2 regions of the Paraburkholderia sp. EG286A genome follow, and region 1 is predicted to be linked to the other one. Evidence: riboswitches for the same ligand, from Rfam matches in the RefSeq annotation. Region 1 holds a riboswitch; the other holds the start of a gene.
The links. A riboswitch is a leader RNA that binds a small molecule or an ion and turns the genes downstream of it on or off. The one in region 1 is predicted to bind manganese.

Region 1 (3,408 bases):
CGAACTGGTGCCGCGCAACGGCTTAGGGCGTGCACCCAGGCGCTAACTAAAACGCGGACTCGTCCGCACAGCAAGCCCCAGCCCGGGCTGTCACACGAATCCGGTCCAGCGCGCGAGCGCCGGACCGTGGGCCCTTGCGCGCCGCAATTTCAGGAGCGGCATGCGTGATGCGGGGCATGCATTGGACGATTACCTGAATTTATCGGAGACGAAGTTCACATGACTCAATCGGCTTACCGCGCAAAACTGTTGACGTTCACGGGCGACCCTGCGCAATCGTCCGACGCCGCTGTCTTTGACGAAGACGGCGTCGTGATCGTCGAAGACGGCCACGTGGTCGCCTCGGGCGCGTGGTCCGCGCTCAAGTCGCGCGTCGATGAAAACGCGACGGTCCACAATCTGCGCGACAAGCTGATCGTGCCAGGCTTCATCGACACGCACATCCACTATCCGCAGACTGACATGATCGCCTCGCCCGCGCCGGGTCTGCTGCCGTGGCTGAACACGTACACGTTCCCGACCGAGCGCGGCTTCGAAAACGAAGCGGTGGCGCAGGACACGGCGCGCTTTTTCGTCGACGAGCTGCTCGCCTGCGGCACGACCACGGCGCTCGTGTACTGCACCGTGCACAAGCAGTCCGCCGACGCGCTCTTTACCGCGAGCGAAGCGAAGAACCTGCGCATGGTCGCGGGCAAGGTGCTGATGGATCGCCATTGCCCCGAGTTCCTGCGCGACACGCCGCAAACGGGCTACGACGACAGCGCCGAGCTGATCGAGCGCTGGCACAACCGCGGGCGCCAGATGTACGCGCTCACGCCGCGCTTCGCGCCCACTTCGACCGAGGCGCAGCTCGAAGCGTGCGGTGCGCTCGCGAAGGCGCATGGCGACATCTTCATCCAGAGCCACGTGGCCGAGAACCCGGACGAGGTGAAGTGGGTCAAGGAACTGTTCCCGGGCCATCGCAGCTACCTCGACGTGTACGATCACTACGGACTCCTGCGCAAGCGGGCCGTGTACGGCCACTGCATCTGGCTCGACGATGAAGACCGCCGCCGCATGGCAGATACGGGCACGGTCGCGGCGCACTGCCCGACCTCGAACCTGTTCCTCGGCAGCGGCCTGTTCGACTTCGACAAGGCCGGCGCATCGTCGATGCCCGTGACACTCGCGACCGACGTGGGCGGCGGCACCTCGTTCTCCATGCTGCAAACCATGAACGAGGCGCACAAGGTCGCGCGCATGGGCGGCCACCACCTCACGGCCACGCGCATGTTCTGGCTGGCGACAGCGGGCGCGGCGCAGGCGCTCGATCTCGCCGACAAGATCGGCACACTCGCGCCCGGCAGCGAAGCGGACTTCGTCGTGCTCGACGCGCAGGCCACGCCGCTGCTCGCGCGGCGCTCGGCACGCGCCGAATCGTTGGAAGAATTGCTGTTCGCGCTCGCCCTGCTCGGCGACGACCGCGCCGTGTTCGAGACCTACGCGGCAGGCAAGCGCGTGCACAGCCGCGCCGGCACGCGCCGCTGAAAGCCCCGCCCAGCGCGGGTTGCAGGAAAAAGCGCGATACTATGATCCGCGCTTCATTGGGGAGTAGCCGCCTCGCATCGCGCCGCAGCGCCGGTCTTCGGATCCGGGGCTTGCCGCGCGCGAATTCGCGGGGGCGTCCGTCAACAGACCTGGCCTGTACGGCCATGGCGGACGCGGCCTTTGTCCCGGGCCTGGCGAGACCGATGACCCATGTCCGCCGCAACAGGGCCCGGCGGTTCGTGGGTCGTCGCTCGCAGACACACGGCCCGAGGATCCATCAGAACGTGAACCAAGCCTTCCTGGTCTCGGCCGGCGCAGTCGCGCTCGCCGAAATCGGCGACAAGACGCAGTTGCTCTCGCTCGTGCTCGCGGCGCGCTACCGCAGACCGCTGCCGATCATCCTCGGCGTGCTCGTCGCGACGCTCGTCAATCACTCGGGCGCGGGCGCGCTCGGCACGTGGCTCGGCGCGTTCGTGACGCCTGGCGTCATGCGCTGGGCGCTCGCCGCCTCGTTCGTCGCCATGGGGCTCTGGATCCTCGTACCGGACAAGCTCGAAGAAGGCGAGGCGAACGTGAACCGCTCGCAGCTCGGCGTGTTCGGCGCCACGGTGGTGACCTTCTTTCTCGCGGAAATGGGCGACAAAACGCAGATCGCGACCGTGGCGCTCGCCGCGCGCTTTCATGACTTCTTCGGCGTGGTGGCGGGCACGACGCTCGGCATGATGATCGCCAACGTGCCCGCGATCCTGCTCGGCGACCGCTTCGCCCACAAGCTGCCGACGAAACTCGTGCATGCCGTTGCGGCGGTGCTGTTCGTCGTACTCGGCGTGCTCGCGATTCTGGGGGTGGGGTTCTGACGGGCCGTCGCGCATGGCATAAAAAAACGCGCCGGACAGAAGTTCCGACGCGTCGCCTGGTGGGCGGGCACGGCGATGCGTGCCTATTTCGCCGCCGCGCTCCCTGGCGCAGCCGCACCGCCCTGCCCCGCAGCCGCCGGAGACGCCGGAGCCGCAGCGGTCTCGTTCGGCGCACCGCCATTCTTGCCGACCGGGATCTTGACCTCCGTGACCGTGCCGTTGGCCAGCGGGAAATTCCCCAGCGCGCTCTGCACGAGAAAAGGCATCACGCGCACGAGCGAGGGATCGTCGCCCGAGGTGCGCGCCTGCACGTTATAGACCTCCTTGCCGCTCGCCTTTTCCGTGATGCGAATGCCGAGCGCATGCGAATACACGGGATAGCTCTGGTTCACGTAGGCGGGCTGATACGGTCCCCATGCGCCCCACGGGTTCCACGGCCCCCAGTACGGGCCCGGCCAGGGGTTGTAGAACACGGGCTGCGCGACCGTCACCGTGTCGGTGCGGCTGCCGTAGGCGAGGCCCACGAGATAGCGCGCCTGCGGCTCGGCCACGAGGCGGAATGCGTGCATGGCGAGCCCGTTGGCGACGAACTGCTCGTAGGTGCTCTGCTCGATGCTCTGGTTCTGCTCGGGGCTGCGTTTGAACGCGAAGGTGCGCGTGGCGTCGCTGCCGCCGTCCCATGCGGAGAAGGCGGTCACCTGGCTCGTCACGTAAGTCGTGCAGCCGGAGAGCGTGAGGGCGAGCGCCGCCAGCATCAGGAGGGCGCGGCGGGTCCATCTGTCGTGCATCATGGTCTTCTCGTAGCAGGGTTGCTTCAGTTGGAAAAGTGCAGTCGTGGGGGCCGCTCTCTCCGATACGATCTTTGCGCCGCGCTTATTCCGTGTCCGATCCGTGCGCATTCCACGCCGGTCGTGTCCTGTTTTGCGTTCAGCCAGCCGCGCGGCAGGGCCTGATCATACTGACTCGCGGCGCGGCGCGAAAGTTCGGCGACCGGGCCCCGACGGACAAAGCGGCCCGAGCCTTT
Region 2 (3,408 bases), on a different contig from region 1:
TCGCGTTCACGGGACTCGCAACCCACGTGATGTTCGGCGCGGCGGGCGACATCCCGCTGCTCGTGGCGCCCATGGGCGCGTCCGCGGTGCTGCTGTTCGGCGCGTCGGACAGCCCGCTTGCGCAACCGTGGTCGATTCTCGGCGGCAACTTCGTCTCCGCGCTGGTGGGCGTGGCGTGCGCGCAATGGATCGCGTCGCCGGTCGCCGCGGCTTCCGTGGCGGTGGCGCTCGCCATCTGCGCGATGTTCCTGTGCCGCTGCGTGCATCCGCCTTCAGGCGCGGTCGCGCTGACCGCCGTGCTCGGCGGCCCCGCTGTTCATGCGCTCGGCTTTCACTTCGTGCTCGCGCCGATCGTGTTCCAGTCCTTTGCGTTGCTCAGTGCGGCGCTCGCCTTCCACGCGCTGACCGGGCACCGCTATCCGCGCGCAGCGTTTCGTCCCACGCCGGAAGCCGCTGCCGCGCCGCTCGCCGCGCTCTCGCAACATCTGCTCGAGCCGCTGGATTTTCCGCAAAAGTCGTTCGAACAACTAACTTGTGAGGAAATCATGTCGATTGGCTGTCCCGCCGTGCCAGCGACCATGGGCGCGCGGGCGGCGCACGAGATGTTCCGCCGCCACGGTGCTTCGACGCTGCCCGTGGTCGATGCGATGGATCGCGTGGTCGGCGTCGTCACGCATCACGCGCTCGGCGACCTCGCACCGGCGGCTGGCCTCAAGCGTATCTGGAACTCGCTGCGCCGCGCGGTGCTGCGCGAGTCGGCGCGCGTGGAAGAAACGGTGGAAGCCGTGATGGCGGCCGGCGTGCACGCGGTCCATCGGGCCACGCCGCTCGCGCATCTGGTACCGATCTTCATCGAGCACGCCTACCACGACATTCCGGTGATGGACGATGCGCGGCGGCTGGTCGGCGTGGTCAGGCATTCGGACATGATCCGCTGGCTCCATCACCACGCGGGCACCGCCCAGGCCGCCGCGGCAGCCTGAGCCTGGCGCCCGGCCGCGTCACACCACGAACAGCAACGCCGCGAACACCGCATAGAGCCAGCCGACATGTGTGAGCTGACGGCTGCGTACCTTCGGCGCACGAAACGCCCACTGCAGGAACAGGATGGCGACCATCGTCGTCACGGCCGCGAGAATCGAAGGCGTGCCGAGATGCCATGGCGTGAAGAAGAGGCCGAACGCCGTGGGAATAGTGGCCTGAATCATCATCGCGCCGCTGATGTTCGCCAGTGCCAGCCGCTCCTTGCCCTGGCGCACCCAGATGATCGCGTTCATGATCTCGGGCAGCTCGGTGGCGATCGGGCTGAACAACACGGCGGTCAACTGCGGGCTCAGGCCAAGCCATGGTCCCACGGCGCCGATCTGCTGCACGAACAGATGCGAGGCCGCGAAGATCACCGCGAGCGCGCCCAGCGTCTGCAGCAGAATCCACACCATGGCCGGATTGTCGTCGTGCGGGCGCAGCTTCAGCGGCTCGAGATCGGCTTCCACCTCGCCGCTATCTTCAGCGGAAAGCTCCTTCCAGCAGTAGAACGCGTAGGCCGCGAGAAACGCGATCCCCAGTATCGGCTTGAAGCTGAACACCACGAGCCCGAGCGCGATCTTCGCGACGAAGATCGCGAGGAACCAGAGCTGGTCGCGGCGCAGACGGCGCGTATTGACGTCGACGGTAGCCGCGCGCTCGCGGCCCACGCGCTTCGCCGTCGCAAGCAACGCGAAGCCCACCACGGCATAGGCGATCGTGCTGAGCGCGAGCGGCCCGCCAATCGCGGCGCCTACGCCAATTTCCTTGTGCGCGGGATCGCCGCCGAAAGCGACGGCAACGAGCGTGACCACGCTCTCGGGCAGCGCGGTGCCGAATGCGGCGAGGATCGTGCCGGTGGCGGTTTGCGTGACCTTGAGCTTGTGGCCGAGCCACTCGACGCTATTGACGAAGGTCTCGCAGGACAGGTAGATGATGCCGGCCGCGGCAACGAGCAAGGCGAACGTCAAGATCATGACGAACGCTCCGTGGCGCAAATGAGGGGGTGATGCGGGGCGAGACGAGTCATTGTTATTGCCGTGATGTGCGAGCCGGGCACCGAAACCATGACGTATCCCTTCGCCCGGCCCGGGTGAAAGGGAAAACGTCATAGGTCTCGTCAGGCCGCGCTATTGCAGCGATTCGCTGCAATGATCCGCAATACGGCTGCCGGCGCCATGGTGCAAGGGCACCAATTATGTTGACGGCGGCGCAACGCCAAAGCCGGCGTTGCAGACTACTCCCCTAAGACAGGGGGCGATTATAGCCGAAGTTCATGGCGGCGAGCGATTTCCAGCGTGCCCGCCGCGCCCGCCTCGCGCGAAGCGAATCAGAACTTGTGACGCAGCCCGACCATGACCATCGCCTGCTTGTCGTTGCTCGCATCGTTGCCGAAGTCGCCGAACGAGGCGACCGCGTTGACGAGTTCGCCCGTATCCGCGTCGATCGTCTTGCCCGACGCCTTCTGGTAGCCCGCGAGCGCGTAGATATCGGTGCGCTTCGAGAGGAAGTAGTCGCCGCCCAGGCTGAACTGGTTGTAGCTCGCGTCCACGCCGTTGCCGTGCCCCTTGGTGTAGTTGTAGCCGAAGCCCACGAGCGCGACCGGCGTGACCTGATAGTTGATGAACGCCTGGCCCGTGTTGAACTTCGTGTTGCTGTTCGCGCCGTACGCGCTCTGGTAGTTCGCGTACTCGACATTGCTGTACGCGAGGCCCGCCGTCACCGGCCCATACGTGTAGTCGCCGGCCGCGCGAATGATCTGCAGCGAATTCGCGGAGACGAAGCCGCCCGTAATGGCGGCGGAATCCACGTTGACGTCGTTGTTCGGATTCAGGCCGTCGAACGTCGCGGCCGTGCCGCCGTTGCTGTTGGCCTTGAAATAGCCCGCGCCGAAGCCGAACGGACCATGGTTGTATGCGGCCGCCACGGCCCACGTCTGGCCCGCACCGGTGCTGCCCGGCTGGCCGCCGAACGCGTACATCGCGCTCATCTGCAGGCCACCGAAGTTGGGGCTCGCATACTTGATCGAGTTGCTGGTGCGGTAGCTGTTGTCGTAGTTGTCCATGTCGCCGGGCGTGGCGAACGCGGAGCCGAATGCGCCGTCGTTGGTGAGCGGCTGCAGCAGGTCGATGAGCGGGTCGTACTGGCGGCCGAGCGTGACGCTGCCCGCGGTGCTCGAATTGAGGCCGACCATGGCCGTGCGGCCGAACAGGCGGCCGCCCTGGCCCTGCTTGCCGTTGTCGACGTTGAAACCGCTTTCGAGCTTGAAGATCGCCGAGAGGCCGTTGCCGAGGTCCTCGGTGCCGCGCAGGCCCCAGAGGTTCGGCGACATGTTGCCGGACATCATCTGGAACGTCCCGCCCGAGCCGTTCTTGCCTTGCTGGT

Region 2: another riboswitch for manganese. It lies ahead of AB4Y35_RS26775 (sodium:calcium antiporter); the one in region 1 lies ahead of AB4Y35_RS16620 (TMEM165/GDT1 family protein).

Annotation. Positions count from the first base shown of each region.
Region 1 covers NZ_JBFRCB010000003.1:850,291-853,698, forward strand. Annotated here, with positions in the region: gene AB4Y35_RS16610 (adenosine deaminase) at 1-26, shown strand, start outside; gene guaD (guanine deaminase) at 220-1,527, shown strand; yybP-ykoY riboswitch at 1,564-1,757, shown strand; gene AB4Y35_RS16620 (TMEM165/GDT1 family protein) at 1,812-2,384, shown strand; gene AB4Y35_RS16625 (DUF4136 domain-containing protein) at 2,468-3,175, opposite strand.
Region 2 covers NZ_JBFRCB010000005.1:796,829-800,236, reverse strand. Annotated here, with positions in the region: gene AB4Y35_RS26780 (HPP family protein) at 1-983, shown strand, start outside; gene AB4Y35_RS26775 (sodium:calcium antiporter) at 1,002-2,000, opposite strand; yybP-ykoY riboswitch at 2,178-2,281, opposite strand; gene AB4Y35_RS26770 (porin) at 2,354-3,408, opposite strand, start outside.